Regions from separate parts of the Alteromonas sp. S167 genome, predicted to be linked through region 1. Evidence: riboswitches for the same ligand, from Rfam matches in the RefSeq annotation. Region 1 holds a riboswitch; the other holds the start of a gene.
The links. A riboswitch is a leader RNA that binds a small molecule or an ion and turns the genes downstream of it on or off. The one in region 1 is predicted to bind thiamine pyrophosphate.
Positions count from the first base shown of each region.

Region 2: it holds a riboswitch for thiamine pyrophosphate, as region 1 does, so the genes downstream of both, V7R35_RS01670 (TonB-dependent receptor) here and thiC (phosphomethylpyrimidine synthase ThiC) in region 1, are expected to answer to the same signal.

Region 1 covers NZ_JAZETR010000005.1:191,453-207,736, forward strand. Annotated here, with positions in the region: gene spoT (bifunctional GTP diphosphokinase/guanosine-3',5'-bis pyrophosphate 3'-pyrophosphohydrolase) at 1-1,903, opposite strand, end outside; gene rpoZ (DNA-directed RNA polymerase subunit omega) at 2,048-2,320, opposite strand; gene gmk (guanylate kinase) at 2,493-3,134, opposite strand; gene V7R35_RS09905 (alpha/beta hydrolase) at 3,389-4,060, shown strand; gene V7R35_RS09910 (GGDEF domain-containing protein) at 4,187-5,248, opposite strand; gene hemC (hydroxymethylbilane synthase) at 5,424-6,362, shown strand; gene V7R35_RS09920 (uroporphyrinogen-III synthase) at 6,390-7,130, shown strand; gene V7R35_RS09925 (uroporphyrinogen-III C-methyltransferase) at 7,131-8,300, shown strand; gene V7R35_RS09930 (heme biosynthesis HemY N-terminal domain-containing protein) at 8,297-9,472, shown strand; gene V7R35_RS09935 (NAD(P)H-dependent oxidoreductase) at 9,483-10,085, opposite strand; gene V7R35_RS09940 (haloalkane dehalogenase) at 10,097-10,993, opposite strand; gene V7R35_RS09945 (TetR/AcrR family transcriptional regulator) at 11,170-11,745, shown strand; TPP riboswitch at 11,811-11,922, shown strand; gene thiC (phosphomethylpyrimidine synthase ThiC) at 12,119-14,092, shown strand; gene thiE (thiamine phosphate synthase) at 14,089-15,690, shown strand; gene V7R35_RS09960 (HesA/MoeB/ThiF family protein) at 15,680-16,284, shown strand, end outside.
Region 2 covers NZ_JAZETR010000001.1:390,063-406,346, reverse strand. Annotated here, with positions in the region: gene dkgB (2,5-didehydrogluconate reductase DkgB) at 1-310, opposite strand, end outside; gene V7R35_RS01715 (MFS transporter) at 459-1,637, opposite strand; gene V7R35_RS01710 (LysR substrate-binding domain-containing protein) at 1,797-2,684, shown strand; gene V7R35_RS01705 (DMT family transporter) at 2,692-3,615, opposite strand; gene rimI (ribosomal protein S18-alanine N-acetyltransferase) at 3,857-4,312, opposite strand; gene V7R35_RS01695 (alanine acetyltransferase) at 4,319-4,906, opposite strand; tRNA gene V7R35_RS01690 (tRNA-Trp) at 5,112-5,188, opposite strand; gene V7R35_RS01685 (phosphotransferase) at 5,291-6,091, opposite strand; gene pnuC (nicotinamide riboside transporter PnuC) at 6,054-6,698, opposite strand; gene V7R35_RS01675 (hypothetical protein) at 6,698-6,958, opposite strand; gene V7R35_RS01670 (TonB-dependent receptor) at 6,967-9,060, opposite strand; TPP riboswitch at 9,115-9,217, opposite strand; gene V7R35_RS01665 (acyl-CoA thioesterase) at 9,330-9,755, opposite strand; gene V7R35_RS01660 (GNAT family N-acetyltransferase) at 9,814-11,907, shown strand; gene V7R35_RS01655 (tetratricopeptide repeat protein) at 11,999-13,264, opposite strand; gene V7R35_RS01650 (energy transducer TonB) at 13,267-13,878, opposite strand; gene V7R35_RS01645 (ExbD/TolR family protein) at 13,880-14,278, opposite strand; gene V7R35_RS01640 (MotA/TolQ/ExbB proton channel family protein) at 14,290-14,814, opposite strand; gene V7R35_RS01635 (MotA/TolQ/ExbB proton channel family protein) at 14,816-16,174, opposite strand; gene V7R35_RS01630 (DUF3450 domain-containing protein) at 16,181-16,284, opposite strand, start outside.

The DNA.
Region 1 (16,284 bases):
GATGGTTAAACAGTTCGATACGTAGCGACGCTTTAAATTCGCCCTGAGGTTCATCGTCCCACTGCATTGGCAGCACACGTTGAGGCTCTTCACGTGCTAGCTTGCGAATGTTGTTACAGCCCGTTTGGTGAATGGTCATACCGCGACCAGGGCTTAGTACAGCCACAATTTCATCGTCTGGAATAGGATGACAACAACGAGAATAATTAACCAACAGACCTTCTGTTCCGCGAATGGCAACATTGCCTTTTTTATCTGACAGGTCATTGGTACTTTCACCAAGTAGCCTGCGCGCCACAATAGCACTGAGTTCGTTACCCAAGCCAATGTCGACCAGCAAGTCGTCAAAGCTGTCGTGCTTGGTTTCAGCGACTACGCGATCGATATCTTCTTGCGGAATATCGTCAAGTTTCACGGCACCTAATGCATGACGCAACAGACGGTTACCCATGTTCACTGCTTCTTGCGAGTGCTGCTTGCGCAAATACTGGCGAATTCTGCCACGAGCGCGAGCACTCACTACAAAGTTCAGCCAGTTCGCATTAGGCTTAGCTTTAGGCGAAGTAATAATTTCTACGGTTTGCCCATTTTCAAGCGGCTTACTTAGGCTGAAGTTTCTGCGCTCAACACGCACACCAACGCATGTATTACCCACATCTGAGTGTACAGCGTAGGCGAAATCTACGGCAGTAGCCCCCATGGGCAGTTCAATAATGCGGCCATCTGGGGTAAATACATAAATTTCGTCTGGGAAAAGATCGGTTTTTACCGATTCAATAAACTCGAACGACGAACTGGCAGACTGTTGAAGCTCAAGCAGGCTTTGCATCCACTTGCGGGCTCGAAGCTGCGCGGTTGTGCCATTGTCGCCAGGCTCTTTATAAAGCCAATGCGCAGCCACCCCTTTGTCGGCCATCTGATCCATTTCCTGTGTACGTATTTGGATTTCAACGGGTATACCGTGAGGCCCAATGAGTGACGTATGCAGCGATTGATAGCCATTTGTGCGAGGAATTGCAATGTAGTCTTTAAAGCGGTTTTCGATAGGCTTATATAGCCCATGCATCGCGCCTAGCGCGCGATAGCAATTATCTACCGTGTTTACCACAATACGGAAAGCATAGATATCCATTACCTCATTGAACATCAGTTCTTTGTTTTTCATTTTCCGGTAAATGGAATACAGGTGCTTTTCTCGGCCTAGAACGTCAGACTCAATCTCATAAGCGGTTAAGCGAGTATTTAGCTCGGTGCGAATATTTTCAATGATTTCCTTTCGGTTACCGCGCGCCTGACGAACAGCAGATTTGAGCGCACGATGGCGCATTGGGTACATGGCCTGAAAACCTAAATCTTCAAGCTCGTTTTTAATATCGTGAATACCTAAGCGATGCGCGATAGGCGCATAAATCTCAAGGGTTTCAAGGGCAATACGACGGCGCTTGTCTGGGCGAAGTGAGCCCAACGTGCGCATATTGTGAGTACGGTCGGCCAGCTTAATTAGAATAACCCTGATATCTTGTACCATGGCCATCATCATTTTGCGGAAGTTTTCTGCCTGCGCTTCTTGTTTGGTGCTAAACGCCAGTTTATCTAGCTTACTTACACCTTCAACTAACTCCGCAACTGTGTCGCCAAATGCACTGGCTAAATCTTCTTTGCTGTAATGCGTATCTTCAATAACATCGTGTAAAAGTGCTGCCATGATAGTTTCATGGTCAAGGTGCATATCGGCAAGGATACCTGCCACAGCTACAGGGTGCGTTATGTAGGGGTCGCCACTTGAACGCATTTGGCCATCGTGGGCCTCTTGCGCCAAAATAAAAGCATCTTGAACCAGCTGCACTCGCTCGGCTGGTAAATACTCAATAACTTTCTGCTTTAAACCTTCAAACAAATACACTGTTAAGCGTGACCCTTATAAAACGTTACAACCTTAAGAATACGTCTTATTCTGCTATATTCCAATACGCCAAAAGTAAAGCGCCAGTGCTTTTTTCAAAGCACTGGCGCTAAATTTATCGTAAAAGCCCTTAAAGGGTACTTTTTACTGCTCAGATAAAATGTTTGCTACCGATGCAAACTCAGCGTGTTCTTGCTGTTCTTGAGCTTGAAGTTCTGCTTGCTCAAGTGTAGCAGCAGTAACTAAACCTTCTTCAATTTCACGAAGTGCAGTTACGGTTGGCTTGTCGTTTTGAACGTCAACCATAGGATCTTTGCCTTCAGTGGCAATCTGACGTGCACGGCGTGCAGCAACAAGCACTAGGTCAAAGCGGTTACCAATTTTATCTACGGCATCTTCTACAGTTACGCGAGCCATGTATTTCTCCGAAAATTAGGTTGAGCAAGTTATTCAAAAAACGGCCACGTAGTATACATGGTTGTATATCGCGATCCTAGCGTTTTGTTTGAAATTAGCACAGCAAGATCGCGTTGAGCTCGCCCTTCGTGGCTAATTTTGTAAATCACATTATTTAATTACTAGGTGAAGCTTACGCGCTACCAAGCAATTCGTCCAACATAGGTTGATGACGCATTTCTTGTTTTACGGTTCGTAAACGCTGTGCCGTAACCACTGCTTCAAGTTCACTGAGCGCGGTAGCAAAGTCGTCATTGACTATTACATGATCGAACTCGTTAAAATGCGACATTTCAGAAACAGCCTGAGACATACGTCCAGCGATTACTTCTTCACTGTCTTGACCGCGATTGTTTAAGCGCTGCTCTAATACATTAAGCGATGGTGGTAAAATAAAGATGCCACAAGTATCTGGCATTAGCTTCTTCACCTGTCTTGCACCTTGCCAGTCGATGTCTAGAAACACGTCTATTCCACGGTGCAGTGTTTGTTCAATAGTAACACGCGACGTGCCGTAATAATTACCAAACACTTCGGCGTACTCAAAAAAAACGCCTTGTTCGATAAGTGCTTCAAACTGCTCTCGGCTTACAAAATGGTAATGCACGCCGTCTTCCTCGCCTGGGCGCGGTGCACGCGTGGTATGCGACACAGACACCTGCATTGGTGTTGTGCTGTTCCCTTCGTATTTTTCCATGAGTGCCTTTATCAGGCTAGATTTGCCCGCACCGGAAGGTGCTGCAAGTATAAATAAGTTGCCAAGGAGTGAAGCCATAAAATATTAAAATTCTATCAAAGTATGGTGATTTCTTATCGCAATGATAGCATATCTCGCATCACAGCCGTAACAACCAATATTGTGTGCGCTATGCCGCACGCCACTAAACAATATGGTGTGGCTTCTGAACCTAAATTAAAACAAGAGAAACCGTGCTTTTTAGGGCGATAAAGGATATCGCTTTGTAGTAGTTGCACTTCAGTTACTGCCCTGTAGTAACTAAAAAAGCGCTTATTATTAGGAAAAGAAAGATGAATGAGCAACTTTTACCATGCGTGGAAATAAATCCAACAACAACACCTACAGCATGTGTTATTTGGTTACACGGCCTTGGTGACTCAGGTCACGGATTCGCTCCAATCGTTCCTGAGCTAAAGCTTCCCAGTAGTCTTGCAGTTAAGTTTATCTTTCCCCACGCGCCAGAACGCCCTATTACTGTAAACGGGGGCATGCGCATGCGCGCGTGGTACGACATAAAATCAATGGATTTCGACAGCCGCGCCGATTTGGCAGGTGTACAAGAATCTGCAGAACAAGTTGAACAGCTTATTCAAGCGCAAATTGACAATGGCATTCCTGCGAACCGTATTGTGTTGGCAGGCTTCTCGCAAGGCGGTGTCATTGCACTTCATATTGCACCGCGAATTAAACACAAATTTGCCGGCGTGCTAGCGCTCTCTACCTATATGTGCGAGCCAACCTTACTAGTAAACGAAGCGCAGAGCACAAATAAAACAACGCCCATTATGATGGCCCACGGTGAGCAAGATGAAGTGGTACCTGTTTTCATGGGTAACGCAGCGTATGAAGTACTGAAAGGTAATGGGTTTGACGTGACGTGGCAAACTTATATGATGCAGCACAACGTATGCATGGAAGAATTAAACGACATAAGCGCTTGGCTGCAGAAGGTACTTAAGTAGTACGCCAGTTCCTATATTGTTAGAAACACAAAAAACCGCTTTTAAAAGCGGTTTTTTAGTTTTAATAACAGCATGTAATAGCACAGTTAATTACCAATACCTCAATGCTAGCGAAGCAAAACAGTGTTATTCCACTACTCGGTTGCGACCGTTCTTTTTCGCCACATAAAGTTTATCGTCTGCCTGTTTAAGGGCAGCATTTATATTGGAGTCTGTTAACGCAGTTGCTACACCAAAGCTTGCCGTTATTGGATGGTTAATATCGCCTTGAATAAACGGATTTGCTTCTACATTCTCCCTAATTTTTTCTGCAAGTTTTACCGCTTGGCTTAACGTAGCATGAGGGAAAAGAATGAGAAACTCTTCACCGCCTGTTCGAGCAACGACATCAGTATTTCTTACACATTCTTTCATTAGCTGAGTGAAATGAATAAGCACATCGTCACCCACGTCATGGCCGTAGGTGTCGTTAATTTTTTTGAAGTGATCAATATCAACCACTACCGCGCTTAAAGGGAAATACGATACAGGGTCTTCCATGGCTCTATCAAAAAATACTGCATCAAGAAAGCGTCTGTTTGGCAGTTTAGTGAGTGGGTCGGTATTCGCCTGACGCATTCGCTCTAGGTTTTCTTTCAGCATTTCTTTTCGGCTTTGATGCCAGAAGTTCTCGCCAATAAACGCAACACAAATAAAACAAAGCGTAGCAATTAAAAATCGTGACACGTGTTCAGGCGGATATTCGGCAACAATGTGTTCTTGGTTGAACAACAGAGCTATTGCTATACCCAAAGTAACCGACACATACAAGATGGCAGGCTTAAAACGCACCACTATAATTTGAATGAAAATGAGTGGAAAAATAAAGTACAGGCCCGTGTTATTCAAACCACCGGTGTACACCAGCGCATTGACGGTAAAGACTACAATAAGGCCAGCAATATAATAAAAGGTATCGTTTCGCGGAAACGCATGGGAAAGCGCAACATTGGCATAGATTACCGCAGCTGATGCCGCGAGAGAGCCAACCAATAATGTATCGCCGCCCCCAAAGTTGAGCCATGCCATAAAAGCCATAATGGTGCCGCCAACATACGAAATAAAATAAAGCGTTAATCGCCTTCTTTTCGTTTCGGCTTCATCCTGCTGCGAATTCCTTAACAACTGTCGTACCGATGAATGGTCCATACAACACTTAATCTCCGTTTAATTATCAACTACATAATTCACACATAGCATAGACTGGTTTTTATCCAATCTACAAATATAAAACTCGTTATACATGCAAACTTTGTGTACGAAAACGCGTATACTAAGCGCTAGAAATAGATAAAGTTTAATAATTTAGAATTTTGGAAAGGCCATGAGTAATCTCAACACCACACGCACCATTAGAATTGCCACAAGAAAAAGTGCTTTAGCACTTTGGCAAGCCGAATATGTAAAGGCAAAACTGCTGGAGCATTACCCCACAATGGCGGTTGAGCTAGTACCTATGAGCACACAAGGTGACAAAATTCTAGATACTCCCCTTGCCAAAATTGGTGGCAAAGGGCTGTTTATTAAAGAGCTTGAAGTCGCCATGCTTGAAGGTCGCGCCGACATAGCCGTGCATTCAATGAAAGACGTTCCCGTTGAATTTCCTGAAGGCTTTGGGCTTCATGCTATTTGCGAACGAGAAAACCCATTCGATGCGTTTGTTTCAAATAATTTCGACTCATTAGATACTCTTCCACAAGGTGCAGTTGTAGGTACATCAAGCCTTCGACGCCAATGCCAAATTAGAAAGTTTCGTCCAGACTTAGTTATTAAAGACTTACGCGGCAACGTAAACACGCGCCTAGCCAAATTAGATGCGGGCGAATACGACGCCATTATTCTTGCCTCTGCAGGGTTAATTCGCCTAGAGATGGAGTCGCGTATTCGTATGCCGTTACCGGCAGATATTTCACTACCAGCAGTGGGGCAAGGTGCTGTGGGCATTGAGTGTAGAAATGACGACGGTGAACTTATTGAGTTACTTCAGGCATTAAACCATACCGACACCAATACTCGTGTAACCGCAGAGCGCGCAATGAATGAGCGCCTTGAAGGCGGCTGCCAAGTGCCCATTGGAAGCTTTGCAACGCTTGACGGTGATGCTCTTACGCTAACTGGTATGGTTGGCAAACCAGATGGTTCAGAACTGCTTTTTGCATCGGCAACAGCACCTCGAGATAACGCTAAGAGCATAGGCGTTGAAGTAGCAGAAGCACTGTTAGCGCAGGGCGCAGGTGACATTCTTAAAGCGCTGTATAACTAAGCTAACGCACAAGCCAGCCTATACACTATGCTACTGTTTACACGCCCATTACCCAAACTGAATACCAGTGCTAAAGCATTCGATGCTGCAGGTGTTAACGCAGTGGGCGTAGCCACAACAGATATAGTTCAAGTGGTTTCAGAGCACAAAGCAGCGCAGTTATTACTTACCACAAATGCTATAGACGTGGTGATTGTGACTAGCGTGTACGCCGTAGAAACCGTACTTACTGCAATGCAAGACTATGTGTCTGCACACGATAGCTACCCAATTTTTGTTGCTGTTGGCGACGCTACAGCACGAAAGCTGCGAGAAGGGTTACCCAAAAACGCTGCTCAGAACGTCGTTACCCCAGAGTCACACACCTCAGAGGGAATAGTGGCAATGCACTATTTCAATGAGGCAAATGATCAACATGTAGTTATTATGAAAGGTGAAGGCGGCCGGCAAGCAATATCAGAGGGCTTAGCTAGAGAAGGAAGAATTATTAGCACATTTTGTGTATACAGAAGAGAGCTACTTACGCAGCCTGTGTACACAAAACGGTGGAAAATTGCCGACGTTAGCGGCATTATCGCTACAAGCGAGGCCATGGCGACGCAACTTATTTCGCACTATGGCAATGCATTGCTAACGTTACCATGGGTAACCGTAAGTGAACGCATAGCATCGTCACTTAACAGATTAGGGGCTTCGCGCGTTCAAATATGTCATCGCGCAACCGACCAAGCACTTATCGCTTGGGTAAAGGACAATTGGGAGTATTGAATGGCCAACAATAAAGATAACAGCCCTCATAATGAGGAACTCGTTCACGTAAGTTCAGAAAAAGACGTTATCGAGTCGACTGCAACTAACGATAACAAAGCTTCCAAAAGTGCTAAAAAGTCGTCTTCGGGTAACGGACTGCTGTGGTTTGTGGTTTTCATTTTATTGTTGGCGGTACTTGCCCTAGCCGGCGCTGGCTATTGGTACTACACCAAACAACAAGCTGCGCATAACAACGTTCAGTCAACCCAGCAAAACACCAATACCCAAATACAACAGCTAGCGGCAGACCGAGCAACGCTTGCCGCTTCGCTTGGCGAAATTAAGCAAACTAACAGCGCCCTTCAAGAGACGGTAGCTGCGCTTAAAGAGCAAAACGATATGCTTGCGCTACAGGCTGAATCGGCACTTGAACAAATTCAGAATATGGAAGGCCGTCGCCCTGCCGATTGGTTAATTGCCGAAGCCGACTATTTAGTTCGCATGGCAGGCAGAAAGCTTTGGTTAGAAAATGATGTTCGTACTGCCATCCTATTGTTAGTAAATGCTGACAAACGTTTAAAGTCTCTAGCTGACCCGTCTGTACTTCCTGTTCGTGCAGCTGTTGCTGAAGATATTCAAACGTTGCAGCAGTTAAAACAAGTATCGCCAAGCTCTGTTGCACTAGCGCTAACCGGCATGGTTGCACAAATTGATAAACTGCCTTTAGACACATTTGAGAAACCTGTTGATGCTAACGGCGAAGACAATACGTTGTCAGAGTCTGCCGATGATTGGAAAGACAATTTGGCAAAGGTGTGGCGCTCGTTGGTAGACGACTTCCTCACCATCAAAACCATAGACGGTCCAGTACAACCCGTTCTTTCTTTGGAAGCGCAGTTTTTAGTAAAAGAGCAACTTCGTCTACAGCTAATGCACGCACAGTCTGCAGCGCTTAAAGGCGATGCAGGGCTTTACAATCAATCACTTCAATACGCTCAAACCATACTTATTGAAAAGTTTGATATTGAAGCCAGCCAAGTAAGTGGTTTTGTTAGCGCACTACAAAACTTATTAAACACCGATGTCTCGCGTCCTATTCCAAGTGAACTTGTATCGCAAAAGCCGCTAGAAAGACTGTTAGACAACCGTGTTAAACAAGTATTTGGTCAAGGAGCAAGCGTACTATGAAATGGTTAGCTATTGCCCTTGCGGTGTTAGCCGCGTTCGTAGCCGCACTGATTATTGGCCCCATGCTGTTAGGCGATCAAGGCTATGTGCTGTTCACTCTAGGTGATACCGCCGTTGAAATGAATATTATCAGCTTCGGTATTTTGCTGATTGGTGCGCTTGTAGCTTGGTACGTGTTATCACGAGCAACACTGTGGGCGTTAAGTCTTATTACAGGCTCGCATAAGTGGTTTGGTAGTTTGGGCGACCGCAAGCGTAAACGCGCTTTTTACGATGGTTTACATGCCATGGCCGCTGGCGATTTAGACACAGCGCAGAAGGCCCTTGGCAAAACCACTAACGGTGACTTTGAAGGTGTAAATTACTTAGCATCGGCACAAATTGCGTTTACGAATGGCGACCTACCGAAAGCGCGTTACTTTTTAACACAAGCCACCGACTTTCCTACAGCTAAAGTAGCTGCCACGGTAATGCATGCACGTATTGATTTAGTAGATAACAAACATGCAGAAGCGCTGGAAAAGCTAGACGCCCTTGACGAGCAAGAGCGCGACAGTAAGCCTGTCGTTCAGTTAAAAGCGCAAACCCTTGCAGAGCTTGGCAAATGGCAAACCTTGGAAGAAAACTTATCGGGTTGGCGCAAGGCACTACCTAAAGATGCCTACACCACATGGAGCAAGCGTATAGCTAAGGGTAAGTTTGCCGAAATTGCCAGCAAACAAGGTGCTGTAGAGCTAAAAAGCTATTGGGAAAACCTTCCTAGAAAGTTGCGTAATGACGATGCTTATCGTGCTGCATACGTTCAACAACTGCTTGATCAAGGCATGCATGCCGACGCTCAACAGCTTTTGGTTGGATGGCAAAAGCGTGGCCCGAACACTGCACTTTTCCCATTGTTTTCACAGCTTAATATTCCAGACTCTTCACCCTCACTACGACTGCTTGAAAGCTGGATTAAACAAGATGAAGAAAACGTTGCGTTATATTCAACACTTGGCCAAGTAGCCTTTAACTCAGGTGACGACGTACTTGCCGAAAAAGCGTTGTTAAAAGCGACCAAAATGAAAGCGCGAAAAGAAGATTTATTGCTGTTGTCAGCCATAAGTGAACGTAATCAAGACACAGCAACTGCCCTTCAGCTTTACAAAGAAGGGCAGCAAGCAATTGGTTAATGCCCAACAGCTAGGCCATGCCTAGCTGTTGATAAACATCATTAAGCTCATCATGAATTTTGGCATTTGCGAAGCGCAGGCCGTCACTGCGCGCGCTGTCGTCAATAACCTTAACCCATGATTTTCCATATTTTTGTACTTCATCGTCACTGCACGCGTCAGCGTTAAACATATACAAAGGCTGTGCGTAGTTCATTTTTGCTAGATTTGCTGTTAACTGAAACGGCTTAAGTATCTCAGGTACAGTGGCAAACATATGAAAGCCGCTATAATTCTTAGCTTGTCCGCCTGCAGAACAAATTATCATCAAGTCTTTACCCTGTAACTTGTCTCCTTTGCTTCCATAGGCAAATTGGTATTGAAGTACATCGTCTAGCCATTTTTTTAAAAGCGGTGTCATCGACCACCAATAAATGGGAAATTGAAGCACAATTCTATCGTGTCCCATCAACAGCTTTTGTTCCTTTTCCACGTCAATGTTGAAGTCTGGATATTCGCTATACATGTCACGACTCGTCGTAACTTTACCCGACTCCACAAGCTGCTTTTGCCACGTTCTATTAACGCGCGATTGCGCCAGGTCTGGATGAAAAACTAAATGCATTATTTTCATGTGCTCACTCCTTAAACGTTGTTAAAGTGAGCAAGCGCACGACGTGCTACAACATCACCAAACTCTTGAACAAAGTGACCCGCTTCTTCGACTTTCATAGGTGTTGGGCAACCTTTTATAACACTTTGCATATAGTGCATTACATCTGGCCCTAGCATTTTGTCTTTCATACCAATCGCCATAAAGGTATCGCCTTCCCATTCCTCTTTCCAAAACGTAAACGCGCGACTTGAAATATCGATACAAGCTTTATCTGGGTTTGCCACAATTTTGGGAAACTTCAGTACACCGGCTTGATACTCTCTACTGGGAAATGGTGCGGCATAGGCTTTGGCCTCTTCATCGCTGATACTTGGCGCATACTGTTTAAAGAATGTATCAAGCGATAACGAAGCGGGCTTTACGATATCATCGTGCCACTCTAGAAAAGCCGGTGTAGTAACTGGTTCAACTAATAGGCCAGTATTCATAATTAGCAGGCGCTTAAAGCGCTCTTTCATTTCCATTGGCAATGTTAGCCCCAGCAATCCGCCCCAGTCCTGGCACACCAGGGTTATGTTTTGAAGATCTAACTTCTCTATCAATCTAATAAGATAGTTTCGATGAAATTCAAAAGTATAGGTATCTTCACTCACTGGCTTATCTGACTTTCCAAACCCCAATAAATCAGGCACTACCACGCGTCCGCCCGCTTTAACAAATTCAGGGATCATCTTTCTGTATAAGTAACTCCATGCTGGCTCACCGTGAAGACATAGAAAAACATCGTCGGCATCGCGCTCGCCTTCGTCAAGGTAATGCCCTCTTAGGCCCTCGTACCCAGGAATATCTTCAACGTAATGCGCTGCAAAAGGGTAATCGGCAAGGTTCTCAAAATTAGTATCTGGTGTACGTAACGCCTGAATCATCACATTTCCTCTTTGACACAGTTAATCATTTAAATAAATTAGGTCACATGACCTAACAATTGAAATATTAGGTCATTCGACCTAAAATGACAACCTCAGATTTTGGAAAAACGCGCGTACTTTAGGTAAATTACTCAAAGCACGTGAAAAACAATGATTAACAGAACGAAGGTTGTATGAAAAAAAACGCTAAGGTGGAAAAGATACTCGATGTGGCGTTAGCGTTGTTAAAAACCGATGGTGACTATGGCGTTACTATGCGGCAGGTCGCAGCACACGCAGATATGACACTAAGCAATGTTCAATATTACTTTAAAAATAAAGACAGTTTACTGGTGGCTATGGCAGACCGTTATTTTCATTCATGCCTTGAAGAGATGCGGGCAATGCCTAAGTTTACCTCACTGCAACAGCTAGATTCTGACTTAGAACGCGTGGTCTCTGACTTTCTAAAACACGGTTTGGCACTTTCAGAAATGTGCAGAATATTTCGAGAATATTGGGCCATTTCAACGCGAAATGCTTCGATTGAGCAATATCTTGATAATTACTACAAAGCTTACGCACATGTTCTTGCAGATATGTTTCGCCCCGTTGCAGCACAAGATAGTAATGCCACTATTGCAGCATCGCTTTTCGTGCCTTTTGTTGAAGGATATTCTATTACCGCGCTGTCATTACCTGAGAATATAGACACAATAAGTAATGAAATTTGCACGCTACTTCGAACTACTTTGCTAAGAGAACATTAATAATTTCTTCATAAGCGCTTGCCCCTCTTGTTTTCACAAACATGTTAGATATATAGTAAAAAGCAAGTTACTTGTCGGAGTGCTTCACTGGATACCCAGTAAGCTGAGACCGCGAAAGCGGGATCCGTTGAACCTGATCAGGCTAATACCTGCGAAGGGAACAAGAAAATATAATGCTGAAGTAGAAATGTTGTTGTGCTGTTGTATTAGCACGCGTTGTCACTGTGGTTTGGATGTCCTCACACCTTGATGCCTTGGTGTTGCACCGCGCAAAAAGCCACATACCGCGACAACTTTCTTGCTTCAATCTTGCGTTATATTCTCCTTCACTCCTGACAAGCATTTTAAAACCTAAACGAAAGGCCAAAATGCTATGTCTACTCGACGCGAACAGCGCCAACAAGCGCAACAATTTATCAATGAATTAGCGGGCGAAGCGTACCCAAATTCAACTCGTCACTATGAAACCGGTAGCCGTGCCGATATCAATGTGGCCATGCGCCATATTCATCAGCACGACAGCTTGGTTGGCGGTACAGAAGAAAATCCACTCTTTGAGCCTAACCCAGCTATTCCGGTTTATGACACCTCAGGTCCCTATGGAGATCCGGCTCAGGTTATAGATGTTCATAAAGGGTTAGCGCCGCTAAGGCAGTCTTGGATAAACGAAAGAAACGACACGATAACGCTTAACGGTGTATCGTCTTCGTTCGCTAAAGAACGAGAAAACGATATCTTCACCGAAGATTTCCGTTTTATTCGAGAGCGTAAACCACGCAAAGCGCAACCGGGAAAAAACGTAACCCAACTTCACTATGCGCGCCAAGGCATTGTTACGCCAGAAATGGAATACATTGCCATTCGTGAAAACATGGGCAGACAAGCTATAAAAAGCGCTGAGCTAACTCAGCAGCACAAAGGCGAGCACTTTGGCGCTAACTTACCAGAGAACATTACCCCTGAATTTGTGCGAGATGAAGTCGCTGCGGGCCGCGCCATTATTCCGTGCAACATTAATCACCCTGAACTTGAGCCAATGATTATCGGGCGTAATTTCTTGGTGAAAATTAACGCCAACATTGGCAACTCCGCGGTGACTTCGTCTATTGAAGAAGAAGTGGAAAAGCTAGTGTGGTCAACCCGCTGGGGTGCAGACACCATTATGGATTTGTCTACCGGTCGTAACATTCATGAAACCCGTGAATGGTTATTGCGTAACAGCCCCGTGCCGCTGGGTACCGTGCCTATCTATCAAGCGTTAGAAAAAGTTAATGGCGTAGCAGAAGACTTAACCTGGGAAATGTTTAAAGACACCCTTATTGAGCAGGCAGAGCAAGGCGTTGACTATTTCACCATTCACGCGGGCGTACTGCTTGAGTATGTACACCTTACAGCCAAACGCGTAACCGGCATTGTGTCACGTGGTGGTTCTATAATGGCGAAATGGTGTTTAAGCCATCACAAGCAAAGCTTTTTGTACGAACATTTCCGCGAAATTTGTGAAATTTGCGCCCAGTATGATGTGTCCCTATCGCTTGGCGATGGTCTTCGCCCCGGCAGCGTAGCCGATGCAAACGATGACGCGCAGTTCTCTGAACTACGCACACTAGGCGAGCTAACCAAAATTGCGTGGGAATACGATGTTCAGGTAATGATTGAAGGCCCAGGTCATGTACCTATGCACATGATTAAAGCCAATATGGAAGAGCAGCTAACCCACTGTCATGAAGCACCGTTTTACACACTAGGCCCTTTAACCACCGACATTGCACCTGGCTACGATCATTTCACTTCAGGTATTGGTGCAGCCATGATTGGTTGGTACGGCTGCGCCATGCTGTGCTACGTAACGCCAAAAGAGCACCTAGGTTTACCTAATAAAGAAGACGTAAAACAGGGCTTAATTACCTACAAAATTGCTGCTCATGCCGCTGATTTAGCAAAAGGTCACCCAGGTGCGCAAATACGCGACAATGCCATGTCGAAAGCGCGTTTTGAATTTAGATGGGAAGACCAATTCAACCTTGCGCTAGACCCTCATACTGCCCGTGCATACCACGATGAAACCTTGCCACAAGCATCTGGAAAGGTTGCGCACTTTTGTTCAATGTGTGGCCCAAAGTTCTGCAGCATGAAAATTTCACAGGAAGTGCGTGACGTCGCTAAAGAAAACCAGGCGAAAGAAAATCAGACAAAACAAGAAGTAGCTAAACAAACTGAGGCTAAGCAAAACGCAGCAGAACAGGCACAAGTAAAAAGCCAAGGTATGCAAGACATGGCAAAGGCCTTCAACGCATCTGGCGCCGAGCTTTATCACAGTGCCGACAGCAAGGTTGAACTGCCATGACAACGCACAGTGAAAAACGCCCGACCGTATGGTGCGTGGGTGGCGTTGACTCTAGTGGCGGCGCGGGAATAACCCGCGATGCCATTACGCTGGCAGATTTAGACGTACACCCATGTGCCATTACTACGCAAATCACTGTGCAGTCTAATACGATGATGGTAAACAGTGTACCTGTTAGGGCGTCGATACTTAACGAACAGTGGCAAGTGCTTGAACACGAGGGTACGCCTGCAGCAATTAAAATAGGTGCAATTGCTAACGATGAGCAAGCCTTATTGCTGTGTACGCGAATTCAGTCGATGCAAACCCCACGACCTTTTGTGGTATGGGACCCCGTGCTTCGCACCTCAACGGGCGCAATGTTAACTGACCTAAGCGAAAGCACTATTTCCACACTAGTAAGCACTGTGGATTTGATAACACCTAATACGGATGAGCTTTGTGAGCTTACCGGGCTTTCCGTAAACAGTATTGAAACCCTACAAGCAGCGGCGCACGCACTGCTTGAGGGCGGCGCAAATGCGATTTTGGTAAAAGGTGGTCATGCGCAATGGCAACACACCGTTAACGACTACTTCATTACCAGCGGCTATTTTCGCGTATTTCAGCAACCCAGAAACGCGAATGGTCGACTGCGTGGAACTGGCTGCATGTTAAGCAGTGCATTGTGTGCATTTGTCGTTAACGGCTACGACATTGACGACGCGCTTACCCTAGCTAATGCGTATGTTATGCACGTGCGCGAAAAGTCCGTATCTTCACTGTACCCGGCGTCAATGTGCTCTACGTCTTTATCAGATACAGCGAGCCTATCAAATACCGTAAATCTCTCGAAAAGCACACACCTAGCAAGAACCAACGGCTTCCCAGAGCAATCAGCGCTATTTCCTGCTGTTTTTTCTAGCTGTGCCGAATACCAGCATTTTCAGCAACAGCGCTGCGGCAACCACGAAAATTGTAAAATTAATACTGCACCGTTTGCCTCACTTACTAATGAAAACATGGGTATTTACCCTGTAGTAGACAGCGTTGATTGGATAAAAATGCTATTGCCCACGGGCGTAAAAATAATTCAGCTGCGCGTAAAGGAAGGCTCGCCGCAGTATATTGCTGACCAAATAAAAGAAGCGGTTAGCATTACCCAAAACACCCAGTGCCAGCTGTTTATAAACGACTATTGGGAGCTTGCCATAGAATTTGGCGCTTACGGCGTACATTTAGGGCAAGAAGATTTAGATAAAGCAGACCTTAAAGCAATACAAAAAGCAGGGCTACGCCTTGGTTTGTCTACTCACGGTTACGCGGAAATTCAGCGCATAAAAGCACTTCAGCCATCTTATATTGCGCTTGGGCATATATTTCCCACTACTACCAAATGTATGCCGTCACAGCCCCAAGGCGTTAAGCGGTTAGCTAAATATGTAGCGCTGTGTAAACCAACACCTACGGTGGCTATCGGCGGTATAGACTTCGACAGCATTCGCGATGTAGCGGCAACCGGCGTGAATAGCATCGCCATGGTGACCGCTATTACACGTGCAGAAAAACCGGTTAGTGCCTTCAAGCTGCTTTCGAAGGAGGCGGGCTTTGCTAACTAACCAAGACATAAAACGATATAGCCGTCAGCTTTTAGTTAATGGCATTGAGGAAAGTGGCCAGCACAACATTGCTAACGCACATGTCGTTGTAATTGGGTTAGGTGGGCTTGGAAGTCTGGCAGCACGATACTTAGCAGGTGCTGGTGTAGGACGCATTACGCTGGTAGATGGCGACATAGTTGATATTAGTAACCTGCAGCGTCAAGTTAGTTACAACGAAATGCACCTTGGCGACTTAAAAGCCAAAGTCCTTAGCAACGAGCTACACAAAGTAAACCCAAACATAGATATTCATGCAAAATGCCTTTATGCAGACAGCAATAACCTACCTAGTTTAATGAGTACTGCAAACTGCATACTAGATTGCACCGACAATGTAGCAATACGTCAGCAAATAAACCAGGCATGTGTTGATGCACAAATACCCTTATTCATTGCTGCAGCCAGTGGAGATACCTGGCAAGCAATTAACGTTGCTACTAACAAAGAAGGCGGTTGCTATAACTGCCTAGTTAACAGCATTCAGGTACAAGAAAACTGCATAACGCAAGGGGTTCTTGGCCCAGTAGTAGGTATGGCTGCATGCCACCAAAC
Region 2 (16,284 bases), on a different contig from region 1:
TAAGCAAAAGGTCGACATAAGATAGCTGCAGCTTGTTTAAGCTCTCTTTTACGCTATCAACAAACTGTGACTTGTTTAGCTTGTCATTCCACACTTTAGTAGTAACAAAAATATCCTCTCGCTCAACGCTACTGTCTTTAATAGCACGACCTACAGACTCTTCGTTACCATAAATTTGTGCTGTATCAATGTGCCTAAAGCCAACGTCTAGCGCCATTGTTACGCTGTCGTATGCTTCGTCATCTTTTAGACGAAATGTACCTACGCCTAATGAAGGAATGTTCCATGGTGATTGCTGTGCTACTTGCATAACGTCTCCTTTTAAGTTGAATACTTTATAGTGTTTGATAGGCCCATTTAGACCAGTTTCAACCCCAAAACGTTAATCTTCACTAACTACAGGCTATTGAACTTGAACAAGTGGGCATTGATTTCTAGCATAATTGGTCTTGCGGAATTTACGACTTCAGCGTTTGCGGAGCATTTTTGTCTAGGTAACCACTGAAACGGGTAAGTAATAGCGCTGCGACCGAGATAAGCGCACCTATCCATGCTGTATCAGACAATTGCATACCATCTACAATTGCGCCTCCCAAGATAGAGCCCACTGCAATGCCAATGTTAAATGCGGCAATGTTAAGACCTGAAGCTACGTCTACGGCATTGGGCGTATACTTCTCAGCCAATTGCACAACGTATACTTGAAGGCCGGGAACGTTACCAAAAGCAAAGGCTCCCCATAGCAGTACCGTGATCACAGCAGCTACCTTACTTCCCATAGTAAACGTTAGTGCAAACAGAATAATGGCAAGTGCAGAAAAGATAACGGTAAGTGCGCGAATTGGGCCTTTCTTATCCGCAAGTTTCCCACCGTATATGTTCCCTACTGCAACCGAAACGCCATAAACAAGCATAATTAGGCTTATAGCTGAGGGCGCAAAACCGGCCTCCTCTTGCAAAATAGGCGCTAAATAGGTAAAGGCCGTAAACGTACCGCCATAACCTAATATGGTCATAAGATAGACTAGTATAAGCCTAGGCTGAACAAGTACTCTCATTTGTTCACTGAACGTAGCGGGCTTGCTTTGCTTTAAGTTATTTGGCACCAGTAATGCGCTGCCAATCAGCGCAATAGTACCTAGCGCGGAAACCACTAAAAATGTGGCTCTCCATCCAAAGTTTTGCCCTATCCAGGTGCCTAACGGCACACCAGTAACAAGCGCTACAGTTAAGCCTGTAAACATAATGGCAATAGCACTCGCTTCCTTTTCTTTTGCGACCAAACCGGTAGCAATTGTTGAGCCTATAGAGAAAAATACGCCGTGGGCAAGACCCGTTAACACTCTAGCCACTATCAAACTCTCGTAACTAGGAGCCTGCCAAGCCAGTAGGTTTCCCGCCACAAAAAGCGCCATTAAACTTAATAGAACATGCTTTCTGTTCCATTTTCCAGTAAGTGCGGTTAACACTGGTGCGCCTACGGCAACTCCAACGGCGTATAAGCTAACTAACAAACCCGCACTGGGTAGTGAAACGCCTAAATCAGCGGCAATTGTTGGCACTAGCCCTACAATTACAAATTCTGTAGTACCAATAGCAAACGCACTTAGCGTTAGTGCAAATAATGCAATAGGCATTGTTAATCCTCACATCGTTAAAAGGCAAAGCGCAGCAGTAATAAAAAGCGCTCTGTTCTTTGTTATTTAAAAGTGTGTACAGTGTGAGGTGTTTTTTATTTGCAAAAAATAGCACTAATGACAAAATACTTTTGTTGTTTTCGTAAAAGAGTGTGCATTATGGCAGTGAAATCTAAAACCGAAGATCTTGAGGCATTTCTTACTGTGGTAGATACGGGAAGCTTCTCGGGCGCTGCAAGCTTGTTAAATCAGCAAGTAGCCAAAGTTAGCCGAGCTGTAACACGACTTGAAACGCAATTAGACGTCACGCTGTTAAACAGAACAACGCGAAGGCTAGAGTTGACTGAGGAAGGCGCTCTATTTTTACGCTACGCCCGAGAAAGCTTAAACACGCTAGAAAAAGGTGAAGAAGCGCTAAAGCTGCTTAAACACGCTCCATCAGGAAAGCTTCGTGTAGATGCCGCAAGCCCTTTTGTACTTCATCAACTTGCGCCTTTGGTCAAACCTTTCAATAAGCTGTATCCAGATATCTCTTTAGATATCACAAGCCACGACAGTATTATCGATTTACTGGAGCACAAAACGGATATTGCTATCCGCATAGGTGATTTAGGTGACTCAAACCTGCACGCTCGCCACTTAGGTAGAAGTAAGCTTTATCTTGTTGCAAGCCCTGAATACTTAAAAGATAACCCTATAAATGGCGACGTGAGTTCATTACCCCGACATAAACTCATTGGGTTTAGCGACTCAGCAAGCCTTAATAAATGGCCGTTAAAGCAAGAACCTAAACTTTCATTTCATTTGCAGGCATCAAGTGGCGAAACCATTAGGCACTTGTGTTTAGCGGGCCAAGGAATCGCTTTGTTGTCTTATTTTATGATTCATCACGATATCGAAAACGGTACGCTGGTCCCTATTTTCAAAGACGATATTGTCTCTCCAAACCGACGAGAAGCCGTGCAAGCGGTTTACTACAAAAATAGTGCTGTCTCGTCACGTATCACTGCTTTCCTTGATTTTATTCAACCAAGGCTGACACTTTAAACTTAGGTTATTGCCCTTTGCCTAGTAGCTTTTTCAAGGCGCTCGGCGGCAAGCCATTCACAATCAACGCAGCAATCATAAGTACTGCACCAGCAACCACCATAGGCAGTAGTGTTTCGTTTAATATGATCACTGAACTTACATAACCCACAATAGGCGTAAGCGTGCTTATAAGTACAATTTTATCAGGGGGAAGTTTCGGGCCAGCAGCAACCATTAAGCCAAACCCTAAGCCTGTAGCTACAGGGCCGATGTACATTAAAAGCAGCCAGTCTTGCCATGCATAGTTTACAAAATCTGGTGTGGGCTCAAATACAAGCGCTAGGGCAAGCATCGCCGCGCCTGCAACAGTGAACTGCCAAAATACGGCTTCAATCACCGTGCCCTGCCACTTGTGAAACGACACCCTTCTAATTGCAAGCGCCCATAACGCAGAGGCAAGTAACATTCCGGACAGGGGTAACCAAGCGCCAGGCTCACCACTAGCGAACAAAATCATGGCACAACCAATGGTAGAAATACCCGTTAATATCAGCCTTTTTGAAGGCGGTTTTTGCCTGTACCACAGCGTGTCGATAAGTAACATCCAAAGCGGTGTGGTATAGATCAATATGCTTGCAGTACCGGCTGGAATGTATTGCAGCGATAGCGTAATTAACCCCATTGATAAAATAAATTGAAAAAAAGCTACCACCAGCACAACTGCGCGATCTTTGCGGTTTAAAATAGGCAGCCTTTTCTTTGTGAACAGCACGAAAATAGCAAGGACGGGTAAGCTTAATAAAAAGCGCAAGCACACCATCCACACTGGGCCAACTATTTCTAACCCTACTTTCATACCAGGCCAGTTTAACCCTAAACACAATACGGCAACCAAAAGCATTTTTATGCCTTTAGACTGCTGTTTTTCCATTATCGATGCTGTAGACATTTATTTTCTTGTCCAAGATAACGCGAGGTTACTTTGTCGCGATTAAGAAGAATCTAAAACCGTATTGTGAATACTAGAACAGGGCACGGTTTTTTGCGGGCGCAAATATAAGTTAATTCAAAGAGGATTGAAACCATTGCGAGGTAAAATAACAGAGAAAGCTGACCACATGGTCAACATAAATAAACAGTGTATGGAAAGAATTAATTACAGATAAAAAAATGCGCAAGCAAGGTAGTGTTTATAGTGGTTTTTCCCACTTCATTATGACAGCATTTTCCTTACCGTTTGCTAGCGGATAATAGTTTTTGCGAATTTCGATGTGATAAAAGCCGTGTTTCTCATACAGTGCAATAGCACTTTCATTGCTCTCTCTCACCTCTAACCACACTTCTACCATACTGTTGTGTAATGATAATGCCAGCACGTGCTTAAGCAACATATCCCCTATTCCACGGCCACGGCATTCCTGTTTAACTGCAATGTCCATAAGGGTGGCTTCATCTAGTACTTCCAGCATAATGGCGTAACCCACAACAATCTCATCTTCTACTGCAAAAACACAGTAATAAGGAGGCGTTAGACAATCTTCGAAGGTGGTGAATTTCCAAGGTGAAAACTGTGCTTCAACATGAATTTCATAAGCTTGCATTATCCATGCAGTCGATGTGTCAGAAGTGACGAGGTGCAGGTTCATTAGTAATTATCGGGTTTGCGAAAAGCTAATTAATGCCTGCCAAAGCGCTCGCTTTTGCTTCTTATCTAGAGAAAGTGGGGCTGCAGGAAGAATGATTGCGTGTTCGTCTACCTTTAACGCAGTGCTTATCATCACACTAGCAACCAATGTAGACGGCAACCCAAGCTGCACACAAGCAAGCTGCAAATCACTAAGCCATAATGCAGCTTGTTCGCGTTGCTCGGCACTTAAAGGAACGCCTTCGGGAGATAAAGGAACGTTTCTCGGCTTTGCAGAGCTGCTGTGTGCTTGTGCATTTGAAGGTGCTGAAACTGAGGCTTTGACTGCCGGCTTATCAGGCTTCGTCTCTGATTTTGCTCCGCCACCCATTTGTGCGCGTAACTGCGCAAGCTTTGATTGCTTTTCTTCTTGGGTAATCGGTTTGGCCTGTGGGCGTTCTGTAACTTGAGCCTGGGATGTTTGTGTTAAAGCCGCCCCGTTATTTACCTGCGCTACTGTGTTATCGCTTTTTTGCTCTTCATAAGCTTTCTTGGTTACCCAAACGGTAATCCCCATTTCTTGAAGAACAGCTTGTTGGTACGAGGTTAGCGACATGGTGCTCACAGAATAACTTTGACTTGGCATAGTTTACGCGATGTTCATACAATATTAAACCTTGCCAGTACACCATACGCGTAACATTGCATATGAAGTACAAGACATTGAAAGCAGGTACTTTAAGGGTTACTTGTGGAAATAATTTGCTTTTCTATTTATCAGTATGAATATTGTTTTGTACAGGAAGTACAAGAGAAGAAAGTGGCAGGGGTGGAGGGACTCGAACCCCCAACCATCGGTTTTGGAGACCGCTGTTCTACCAATTCGAACTACACCCCTAGCGCGCTGTGCATTATACGGATGCGTTAACAAAGGTAAAGCGTTTTTCGTGTCAGTGGCAACTGCATGCTCATTTAACATGCAATACGATGTTTTTTCAGTCTATTCTGCTTCACTTTGACCTAAGGCCTTAAACCATAAGTCGTTTGTAACCGATACAATTTCCTTATGAAGCTGGAATTTAGCTAACGCTTCGTCAAAAGAAATACCAAGTATGGTGGTATAGCACTGTAAAAGCGCTGTGCTCTCTTCAACAGTTAACTTATTAATCAAACAGCAGCTTGCCAAATCGAAGTAACGGTTTCCCATTGCTGAGTACTCCCAGTCAATAACAACGGGAATATCGTTCGCTCTGCACAATACATGACTGGATAATAAATCATTATGGCAAAGTACTAAGTCATTGTCGTCTTGCTCACTTTTAATCACGTTACTACGAAGCGATACAGCGTGCAGGTACAGCGAGTCATTTGGTTCCAAATTAGCGACATTTATATAGTGTTGCCAGCGTTCAATAAGATTCAATGGCCTTGCAGTAATTGGCAGTTGGTGGATTCGAGCGAGTACATTAGCAAGGGTTTCAGGTTTTGCCTGCGCAACTTTTATATTTGGTTGCCATTGCTCTACCCATAGTGTTTCATCATCACTTAGCCAAATGGCACGGGGAGCAATATCAAGCGAATGCAACTGTTGTTGAAGTACAAACTGGTGAGTACGATTCACACCGCTGAAAGTGTCGTTACCCAGCCATTTTACTGCGTAGTCTGCGCTTGAAGATGTATCGTCATTTCCTTCATCCTGAACGCGATAAACATCATTTACCGCGCCTGCGGGATGCTTGGTGATTTTTGCATTGTCGGAAAGCCTAAGCGCCTTCTGCAGAAGCGGGAGGATATTCAACATTTCTGCTCTGCTTGTTGTACTGCATCATCCATTGATAGTAACCAAATATTGAGAAAACGACATAGCCTGCAAACAAGCAGGCAGACAGTGCGTAACCCACTTGAAAATATAAAAAGGCGGAAGCAATATTGATGAAGAACCAGTACACCCAGTTCTCCAATATCTTATGGGCTACCATAAAGGTAGTTATGACGCTTAGCAAGTTGATACTTGCATCGAGCAGTAAAAAGTCACTATTGAACTGAGAGCTAGCCATTATCGACAAGCCCCAAGCAAGCAACAATAAGGTAGGCACTAACAAACTATGTAACCACCATGGCCAGTGGATAATCGCGCTTTTCTCTGAACCGCCCCCCCCCTTTGACCACTGATAATAGCCATAACCCGCCATTACCATGTAAAAGAAGTTTAATGCTGACTGAAAAGGCAAAGTTACTTGCCAAAACAAGTAGGTATAGATAGCCGTGCTCACGAAAGCACACAGCCAGCACCAACTATTTTGCAAAGCGGCTAATAATACATAACCAATGGCAAGCACTACTGCCACCCACTCTAGTAGTGAAGTGGCAGCAATTTGCTCTGAAAAGCTTGTAAGGAAATCGGCCATTACGACTTTCTTGCCTGCATCGCGTCAAAGTTGAGGAACTTAGCTACAAATATTGCCTGCCCCACCTCTTCGTGCGTACGCTGCATTTCTTTACCCAAAATACCCATTACCTCACCGTATTCACCTGTCACTTGCGTGCTCGTAGAGCTAGTCGAGACAGTGATGGTGTCATAACCGTTTAACCTATCAATGAAGTTTTGGATAGGTGGAATGTATTCGTTCACCAATGGATAAAGCGACAACTCAACCATAACGTGCATAACGCCTCCTAGAACTCGTACTTAACCGTAACACCGTACTGACGACCGTTACCAATTTGAAAGTACGGCTCATCGAATGCATACTCATCGCGAGGGTCGTTACTAAAGCCGCCGAATCCACGTGTGAAATACTCTCTATCAAACGCGTTTTGTACCCATAATGAAGTTTGCCAATCGCCGCTAAATAGCACCAGTTCTGAATTCACTAAAGCAAAACTTGGCGACGTTACGTCATGGCCATCTGAGAAACGGTACTCACTTTTAAAGTCTACATCGACGCGCCACATTAGATTATCGGTAAACGCATATTCACTAAATACGTTAGCAGTCCATTTTGGTGCTTGCGCCTGACGTTGTTCATCAATAACAGTACCATCAGCAAGTGTGTAACCTTCAAATTTAGCGCTTAGGTAACCTACCGAGGCATCAATACGAAACGCATCGCTTGCAAACCAAGAAAGCTCAAGTTCAGCTCCCTTGTTTTCGCCTACATCAGCATTGGCAATGACGTCTGCAAAACCCGAGCTACCATCTTCACGCTCAATAACTTCAAAGTCACTTATTTGTGTGTCTTTTCTATCCATGAAGAAAATAGCGGCACGTGCTGTTAGTGACGGTGTAAACAGTGGTCCTTTCACACCTAACTCATAGTTCCAGTTGTACTCTTCATCAAAGAAACGTTGATTGTCTTGAAGACGATTGTCTGGGTTAAAGCCAGCGCCTTTGAAGCCGCGCGATATACTTGCATAGTAGAAATGGTCACCGGCTGTATATTGCAGTGCCACTTTACCGCCCACCATATTGGTGTCGAATGCACGGCCTAAACCGTTATTATCGATAAAGTCGAAGTCATAATTTTCTAAACGAAGGCCCGCCACCAATGTCAGGTTTTCTTGAAGCGCGGTTTCTGTCTGTAAATAAAGCGCCGTAGTGGTTGGCTCGTAGGTACTTGCATAGTCGCCGTCTGCGAAGGTGTATTGACGAAGTAAATTCTCTTCAGTGGTTTTGTAAAATGCGCCCAGTGTCCAATCGGTCATGCCATCAAACAAAGCAGCACTTTCAGATGAAACAAATCGGATTTCACCGGTTTGTGTTTCTACATCTCTGAAATAAGCGTCAAAAGAGGTATAGCCAAATGGGTGAAAGCCGGTGAACGTCCAATCTTCATCGTAGCCATACGCAATATTATGAGACGCATGTGTTGCGATAAGAATTAAGTCGCCCGCTTTTGAAGACGTTGTAGAGCGTATACTCACTGCATGGGTTTGATGCTCGTCGAAACCCGGCTCGTCCGAGCGTGTTTTATTGTCGTTATCTAATGAAAATGCGTCGTAGCCGTTATCTATATCAAACCAGCGGTAGGTTAATGCTAGCTTAGTGCGTTCGCTAACGTTACCTTCTAAAGCAAAACGCAGTGCCGATTCGTCAATATTATTGGTGTCGTCTCTGCCTAAAAACGTATTTTCAACAAAACCATCGCTGCGGTTATGTACTAATGCAACACGATATCCCCAATCGCTGTTGATATTATTGCCAGTGGCCGCTTCTATACGATAGCTATCTTTATTGCCGATACGCGCTTCAACATAATCTGGCGCGGCATCACCTACTTCATTACTAGTAAGCTTTACTGCACCGGCTAATGCACCTGTTCCATACAGTGTGGCTTGAGGGCCTCGGTATACTTCTAACTGTTTAGTATCGAAAATAATGCCCGCAGCGGCCAAACCAGAGAAGTCGAATTCATCTACGATGAAGCTAACTGAAGGGTTAATGGGTTCAGCAAATTGACTGCGCTCACCAATACCGCGAATTTGAATGAAACGTCCTCGCGAAGCACCAGCAGCAAAATTAACATTGGGAATACTGTTTAACACACTGTCGACATGAGAAGGCTGTCTGCTACGAAGACGCTCTTGATCAATAATTGAAGCACTAGCACTCAGCTGGTCTAACGTGGTTTGACGAAAATCGCCTGTTACAACAACGCGCTCTATGTCTTTTGGCGATGCGCTATCTGTTTGAGCATTTTCGCTAACGTTTTGAGCGTAAACAGAAACCGAGCTGGCAATTAATGAAAGTGTGAAAAGTGATTTGTACATGGGATCTCTTATTCTTCTAAAGAAAAAAGACCCGGCTTTAACGGCAGGTGATTAGGCTAAATTGTGCACCATCCCTACGCCGGTATTATCCGGATCAGGTGTAAGGGTTCCCACGATGTGGATCTCAGACCGAAAACGGACACCCCTTGGTAACGTGAGCGCAGCTAAACTGCCGCACTCAAAAACTGCGACGGAGTCTACCAGTTAGATAAACATCGTCAAGCGAAGTTAGCGTTAAGCTAACTTCATATTAGAAATAACATATACACTTAGCTTTCTTCGATATTCATATTAAGCCTACGAACTTCATCGTCGGTTTGTGCCTTAAGAACTTCTAAAGTTTTTCCGTGAGACGTTGGAAGGCGAGTTTCAGGATCTACTTTTACAAACACAATATCGTCGGCAAAACAAATTGTCTTTTTTGTTGCCTTGTTTCTTACCAAGCAACTTACCGTTATAGAAGTACGACCTACTGCTTTTGTCTCTAATCCAAATTCTACAATATCGCCTTGTAATGCCGGAGACTCGAAGCTAATTTCACCAATGTGCTTTGTTACCAGGCAATTGGTTTCCAATTGACAAATTGCCCAAATGGCAGCTTCTTCGTCTATCCATTCCAACGCGCGCCCACCAAAAAGTGAATTGGCATAGTTAAGATCGTTTGGCATTACTAAACGCCGAGAAAGAAAGCGCATTCGAATTCCTCTTTATAAATCGCTACTATATGGCTAAGTATAACGAAAAATCACACCTATGGCGCTAAACGAATTACGTAATTGGCTTCATTTCCCTTATGAAAACGCACAGTTAAACGCAAGCATTCATAGGCGGTTACTTGTTGTTAACGGTAACGAAACATTTGTTGATGAACAGGCCACTGCGCTACTAGCACAATTAGCCCCTGACTTAACTGTAAACACGTTCTACAGTGCTAAGTTAAAGGGTAAGAATCGACAGAATTTACTGGGAAACGAGTGGGACATTGCTGTTTTAGATTGCCGCAGTGTATTTAGGCCCAGTATTTTGATGGCCGTAGCCGGAACGGTGAAAAAAAGTGGCTGTTTGGTCTTACTGTGTCCTGACCTAGAAAAGTGGCCCCATAATGTAAATTTAGATTTTATATCGTTTGGCTACGAGCAAAAGCACAGTCGATATCTGCGCTATTTTGTAACACACCTTAAGCTGCAACCGTGGGTATGTTTTCATAACGAAAACGAAACTATTATTCCAGACAACGCCGTACTGGCGGCGAATACAAACAAGCAAAATACAGCAGCGCCGTTCAAATCGGCCGATCAAGAAAAAGCCTTTACCGAATTACAGGCCCTTTACAATAAGAAAGCACTTAATGCCACTATTACCGCGCCTAGGGGGCGAGGTAAGTCTTCTCTTTTAGGCTTATTTACTGTTCACTTGTTAAAACAAGGGCAAAACATTCTGCTTACCAGCAGCAACATAGAAAACATTGCGAATATACTACAACGTCTTCCTTTTAACGACGATGACCAACGTTTATCTATTTCTTCAAGAAAAACACGATTAGAGCTAGATTCTGGCACCTTGCAATGGGTAGCACCGGACGATCCTAGATTGGTTAACGACCATGACGAACAATGGGACATTTTAATTGTTGATGAAGCGGCCTCTATTCCTCTACCTTCGTTGCAGTCATTTATTTCCCATCATCATCATTGGTTATTAAGTACTACGCTTCAAGGATACGAGGGAAGTGGTAGCGGCTTTATGCTGAAGCTTATGCCGACTTTGGAAAGCAATAGGGTATCCCATATAACACTAACCAGCCCAATACGCTGGTATGACAACGATTTACTCGAGCGTTTCCTTACGTCGCACTGTTTGTTCAACAGCTCACTATCTCTTAGCCCTAAAAGAGACGACGATTTAGAGATACAACATGCTGTGTTTTCAATTGAAGAAATTAACCGACTGTCTTTAGAGGATGTGAGTAGCATAATGCAGCTACTTGCTTCAGCGCACTATCAGACGACTCCTGACGATTTCATGCGAATTTATGATAGCCCAGAGACAGTGCTAGCAGTACTTAGAATAGAACATCAAATTGTTGCGGCATGTATCGTAAACAAAGAAGGCGGAGAAAAACTAGCACCACTGGCTTCTGATATTGCTGACGGCAAGCGTCGTCCTAAAGGCCATTTAGGCGCCCAAAGATTAGCACTTTTGAGCGCTAATAAAGATACGGCTTTACTTAATTACTGGAGAATAAATCGCATTGCAGTTATACCTCACCTTCAAAGCCTAGGGCTGGGCAGTAATATGCTTAAACAAATTATTAAAGAAGCTCAAAGCGAAGGTGTAGATGCCGTATCTACATCGTACGGTGCAACACATGAGTTACATGCATTCTGGGAGGCTAATAAATTTTCTATTGTTGATACAGGCAGAAAACCCAACAAAGCCAGTGGCGAAACAAGCGCAATGGCACTTTTGCCCTTAACTGACAACGCTCGTGCCCTCACGGTAACGTTACAGAACCTCCAAACAGCAATAAGCGCCAGTGCGACGTTTTCTTCTTTGTCAGAAAGTTTGCAAACGCTATACGTTAAAAAGGTGCTTCACTTTGCTTCAGGGTATCGACAGCTTGGTGATGCGCAGCCCTACCTTATTGCTATTGCGCATTATCAACGTGCAAATGCAGGTCTTAGTGAAAAACTAATAACACAAGACGTTCTAAGCGCTTTAACTAGTGGCATGGAGTCTGTGCACGCGCTGCAAGCACAATTAGGTGCAAACGGCATTAAAGAATTACAAGCAATTATTAGAAAAAGTATAGATTCTGAAAAACTTGCTTCGTTAATGACAAAGTAAGAACTGCAATTAGCCTCTTTTTAGTCAAAAGCACTTTCTATTGGCAATAAAAAAGCCTCCCAAGGGAGGCTTTCAAAGAAAGTTCGAAGTATTAAATGCTAATACCACGGTTCTTCGCTTTTTCCTTAATGTAAGGTTCCCATGCTGACGCATTGCGACGCATAGAGCGATCTTTCTTAGCTTCAACTACGTGCTTGTAGGCTGCTTTGAAGTTACCTGCATAGAAGTTAGCTTCCATTAATGAGAAGTGGACCTTAGCAGGATTATCAATACCGCGCTCTAACGCACTCTCAAGAGCCTTTATAGCGCCTCTGTAATCTTCAGCAACCATTAACAGCGTACCTTGCTTGCGATAATGCTCAGGGTCTGAACTCTTCGCTGCTGCTTGCGCATAAAGGCCTGCCGCAGTTTTAAAGTTCTTAGCCTGGTGATAGGCGTTCGCAATATTTGCAAGCATATCTGCATCATTCTTAAGCAAACCGCCCTTCATGTGCTTTTCAAGCAGACGAGCTGCGCGATAAGGCATACCGTTTGTTTGGTATAACTGAGCAAGTGTCTTTATTTCGTTCTCTTTCTCCAAAAAGCCTTGGTTATACGCCATTTCGAACGTTGAAAGACCTTTTTTATAGTCTTCAACTAAAAGATAAAAGAAACCTAGACGAGACCACCACGTTTTTTCCTGAGGGAAAACACGTACTAGTTCTTCAGCTACTGCAACCGTTTCTGGGTACATCTTACGCTCGTAGTAAGAAGTCAGCTTTAATACATACGGGTTTTTGTTCGGCTCTTCGTACAGTGCAATTGCTCTGTCTGCTGGCTCTACCATTTTGTCTAATTGCTTAGACTCAAATAGCGCCTGTGCCAAACGCGTATATGTATCAGCGTCTTCTTTACACGTAAAATCCATCCAAGCATTGTACCACTTGATAGCGCCCGTGTACTTCTCTTCTTGCATGCTCAGGTCACCAAGAAGTTTCAGTGTTTGAGCGTGTTCAAGATCATTCAGTACTTTTGGCTCTACTGCATCAACAAGATAGCCCAACGCTTTACCGCCTTGGCCTTCTTGTGCTGCTAGCAAGTTACCAATAAAACGTTGCACGTACGCTTTGTCAAAGTCGTCAGAAGGGTCAAGTTCGTATAAAACATTTAACGCTTCGTTAACCTGGTCAAGATTGTAGAATTCGAAAGCTTTTTGCACTTTCTTACCCGTACGCTCACCTACAAGCGTTGTTTTTCCTTTTGTATATCCAGGACAAACAACAGGTGCCGACTGCGCTAGGGCAGCCGGTGCTGAAAGCACCGCACCTGCACCAAGCACTAAAGCAAATGCTGACATTTTGAATGTTTGTTTCATCATGATCATTGCTCCAGTTTAAAGTCTAGCTGTACGAACATGCCTGTTTGTCTAACCGGCTTGCCGTCTACAATCTTAGGCTTGTATTTCCACTTACGTAGCGCACGACGCGCTTCACGGTCGAATACACGCTTAGGTTCAGCTTCGATAACTTCGATATCTTCTACACCACCAACTTCGTTGATTGTGAAAGATAGTCTTACCCAACCTTCACGGCCGTCACGGGCTGCATCAGGTGGATATTTCGGGTCGATACGAACGATAGGTGTAGCATCACCATCGCGCTGCATAGCACCAACACCACCAATGTTTACACCAACACCGCCAGTATCTACAGCAGGGATAGCTAAGCTAAAACCGTCTGCATCTGGTTCCGCTGTTTCCGGCTCAACTTGCTCCATTTTTGGAGGCTGAGGCGGCGGAGGCGGAGGTGGTGGCGGAACACGAGTACGCGTTTGCGTCTGGTCGTCTGGTTCCTGCATTACAATATCAATTACCGGTGCAGGCGGTACTTCGTCTGCTGGTCTAGATGAGTTTTCAATCAACTTAGCCATTAGAACGAACAGGGCAAATGCAACACCAGCACCTAATAGTATAGATACAATTATACGTAACATCTTATCCCCTTGCCGCTACCGAGACTCGGTTAACGCCAGCGGCTTTAACCTGATCCATAATCTCAACTACCAAACCATGCTTCGCCTTAACATCGGCTTGAATGATTACGTAGTCAGTAGGCTGCTCGGTAAGCAGTCTTTCAATATTCGCTCTTACGCTGTCCGGCGCAACTTCACGTTTATCTAACCAAACATTTCCATCTTCCGTTACGGCGATAAAGATGTTCGCATTTTTGTGAAGAATTGCCTGGCTCGCATCTGGCTTGTTAACTTCAATCCCTGCTTCTTTAACGAAAACAGTGGTAACGATAAAGAAGATAAGCATGATAAACACGATGTCCAACATGGGCGTCATGTCGATCTGTGCATCTTCTTCCTCGGTTCTGACTTTTCGAGCCATAATCTCTCTCTCTAATGATGTGGCAGGCTATCAACTAGCCCTTCTCTTGCCAGCTTCACTTTCGCTTCAAGACGTGAACTGATGAACAGTCCAGATAGCGCTGCAACCATTCCCGCCATTGTAGGGATTGTTGCCATAGAGATACCAGCGGCCATAAGACGAGCGTTGCTGGTGCCCTGCGTTGCCATTGTCTCGAAAACGCCGATCATTCCGGTCACTGTTCCAAGTAGACCGATTAGTGGACACATTGCAATAATGGTTCTAATAATCAGCATTCTAGCGTTTAGGTCATCTGACGCTTGAGAAATCCACGCGTCACGGATTCTATGCGCATACCATGATGTGGTATCAGCTCGGGCATCCCAATTGGCGATGATTGTTTTCTTCACCTTTGGAAAGACCGAGGTTAAATACCAGTAACGCTCAATCATTAATACCCACATGAGAAAGAGCGCGGCAGCAACGAAATATAGTACGTCACCGCCGGTAGCGATAAAGTCCCTGACCGATTCGAATAATCCAATCAGGTAATTCATATTACGCCTTCTCCGACTCTGTGTGAGCAGCTACGATACCCGCAGTTTGCTCATCAAGAATGTGGATGATTGACTTGCTACGAGAAGCTACGATGCTGTGAGTAAGGATTAGAGGCAGAGCCGCGATAATACCCTGAGCAGTAGTTACAAGAGCCATTGAGATACTTCCAGCCATCATACGTGGGTCACCAGTACCGAATAGTGTGATAGTTTGGAATGTCTCGATCATACCAAGTACAGTACCTAGTAGACCTAGTAGAGGTGCAATAGCTGCGAAAATCTTAATTACGTTAATGCCGCTTTCGATACGTGGAAGTTCACGTAAGATTGCTTCATCAAGTTTAAGTTCAAGGTTTTCAGCGTCAGCTGTCTTGTTCTCTTGGTATACCTTAAGAATGCGACCTAGAGGGTTGCTATCTGAAGGGTTGCCAACGTTCTTAAGCTGTGAGCGCATTTTGCCGCCAACCAGCGTAAGCGTGATCATTTTGTAAAGACCGATTAGTAGACCAACACCAAGCATAAGCGTGATTGTATAACCTACTGGACCACCAGCGTGATAACGCTCAGACATTGTCGCTTTTTGCTTCAATAGACCAAGGATAGCGCCTTGTGATGGGTCAGCGTAGAAAGGAGTGAAACCTGAAGTTGCGTCGATTAGGTCAGCTGTAGAAGCTACAAAGTGACCATCTGGCTGACGACCTAGAGGCTGTACGATTTCGCCTTCAGCGTCGTAAGCTAGGTAACCAGCTTCACCAACAAGGTTAAATGTACCAACACGTAGTACTTCTTGTTGAGATGAGCCGCCATCTAGATTTACAACTTCTGTAGTGAACTTAACTACTTCACCACCTTCAGTCATTTCTTTTTGTAGTGCGAACCAAAGATCTTCAAGTTCTTTGATGTTTGGTAGGCCTTTAGAGTCTTCTGACATTGCAGCAAGGAACTCACCACGACCTGGGAATTGTGCACTTACGATAGACGTTGAGATACGACCAAACGCTTCAGAAGACGCTTGACGTACAACACCGAACATTTCACCAAGCGTACCAGTTGCTTGGTCTAGCTCAGCTGCTTTTTCGTTTAGTGTTACTTCGTTGTCAGCAAATTGCTTCTGAAGACGGTCACCACGGTTTTGCTCAGCTTTAAGGTCAGCTTGAGCTTTACGTAGAAGCGCCTGCTTGTCAGCACGTGCAGACTGGAACTCAGCTTCACGTTGCTTGTCTAGGCGTGCTTCAGATACACGGTTTTGCTGTACTTGATCAAGTAGATCTTTAAGGCTCTTTGCTTCCTGAGCTTGTGCTCCGGTTGCCGTAACCGCTACTGCAACAGCGGCTAAAAGAGTTTTGAATACTGGTTTCATTAACTATTACTCCGCTGCGCTAACTGGAATTTTAATTAGGTCCGCTGGGATTGAACCGTTAGCCATTTTCACTGCTTCAATTACAGAAGACAGGTACTCGTCGCCTAGTT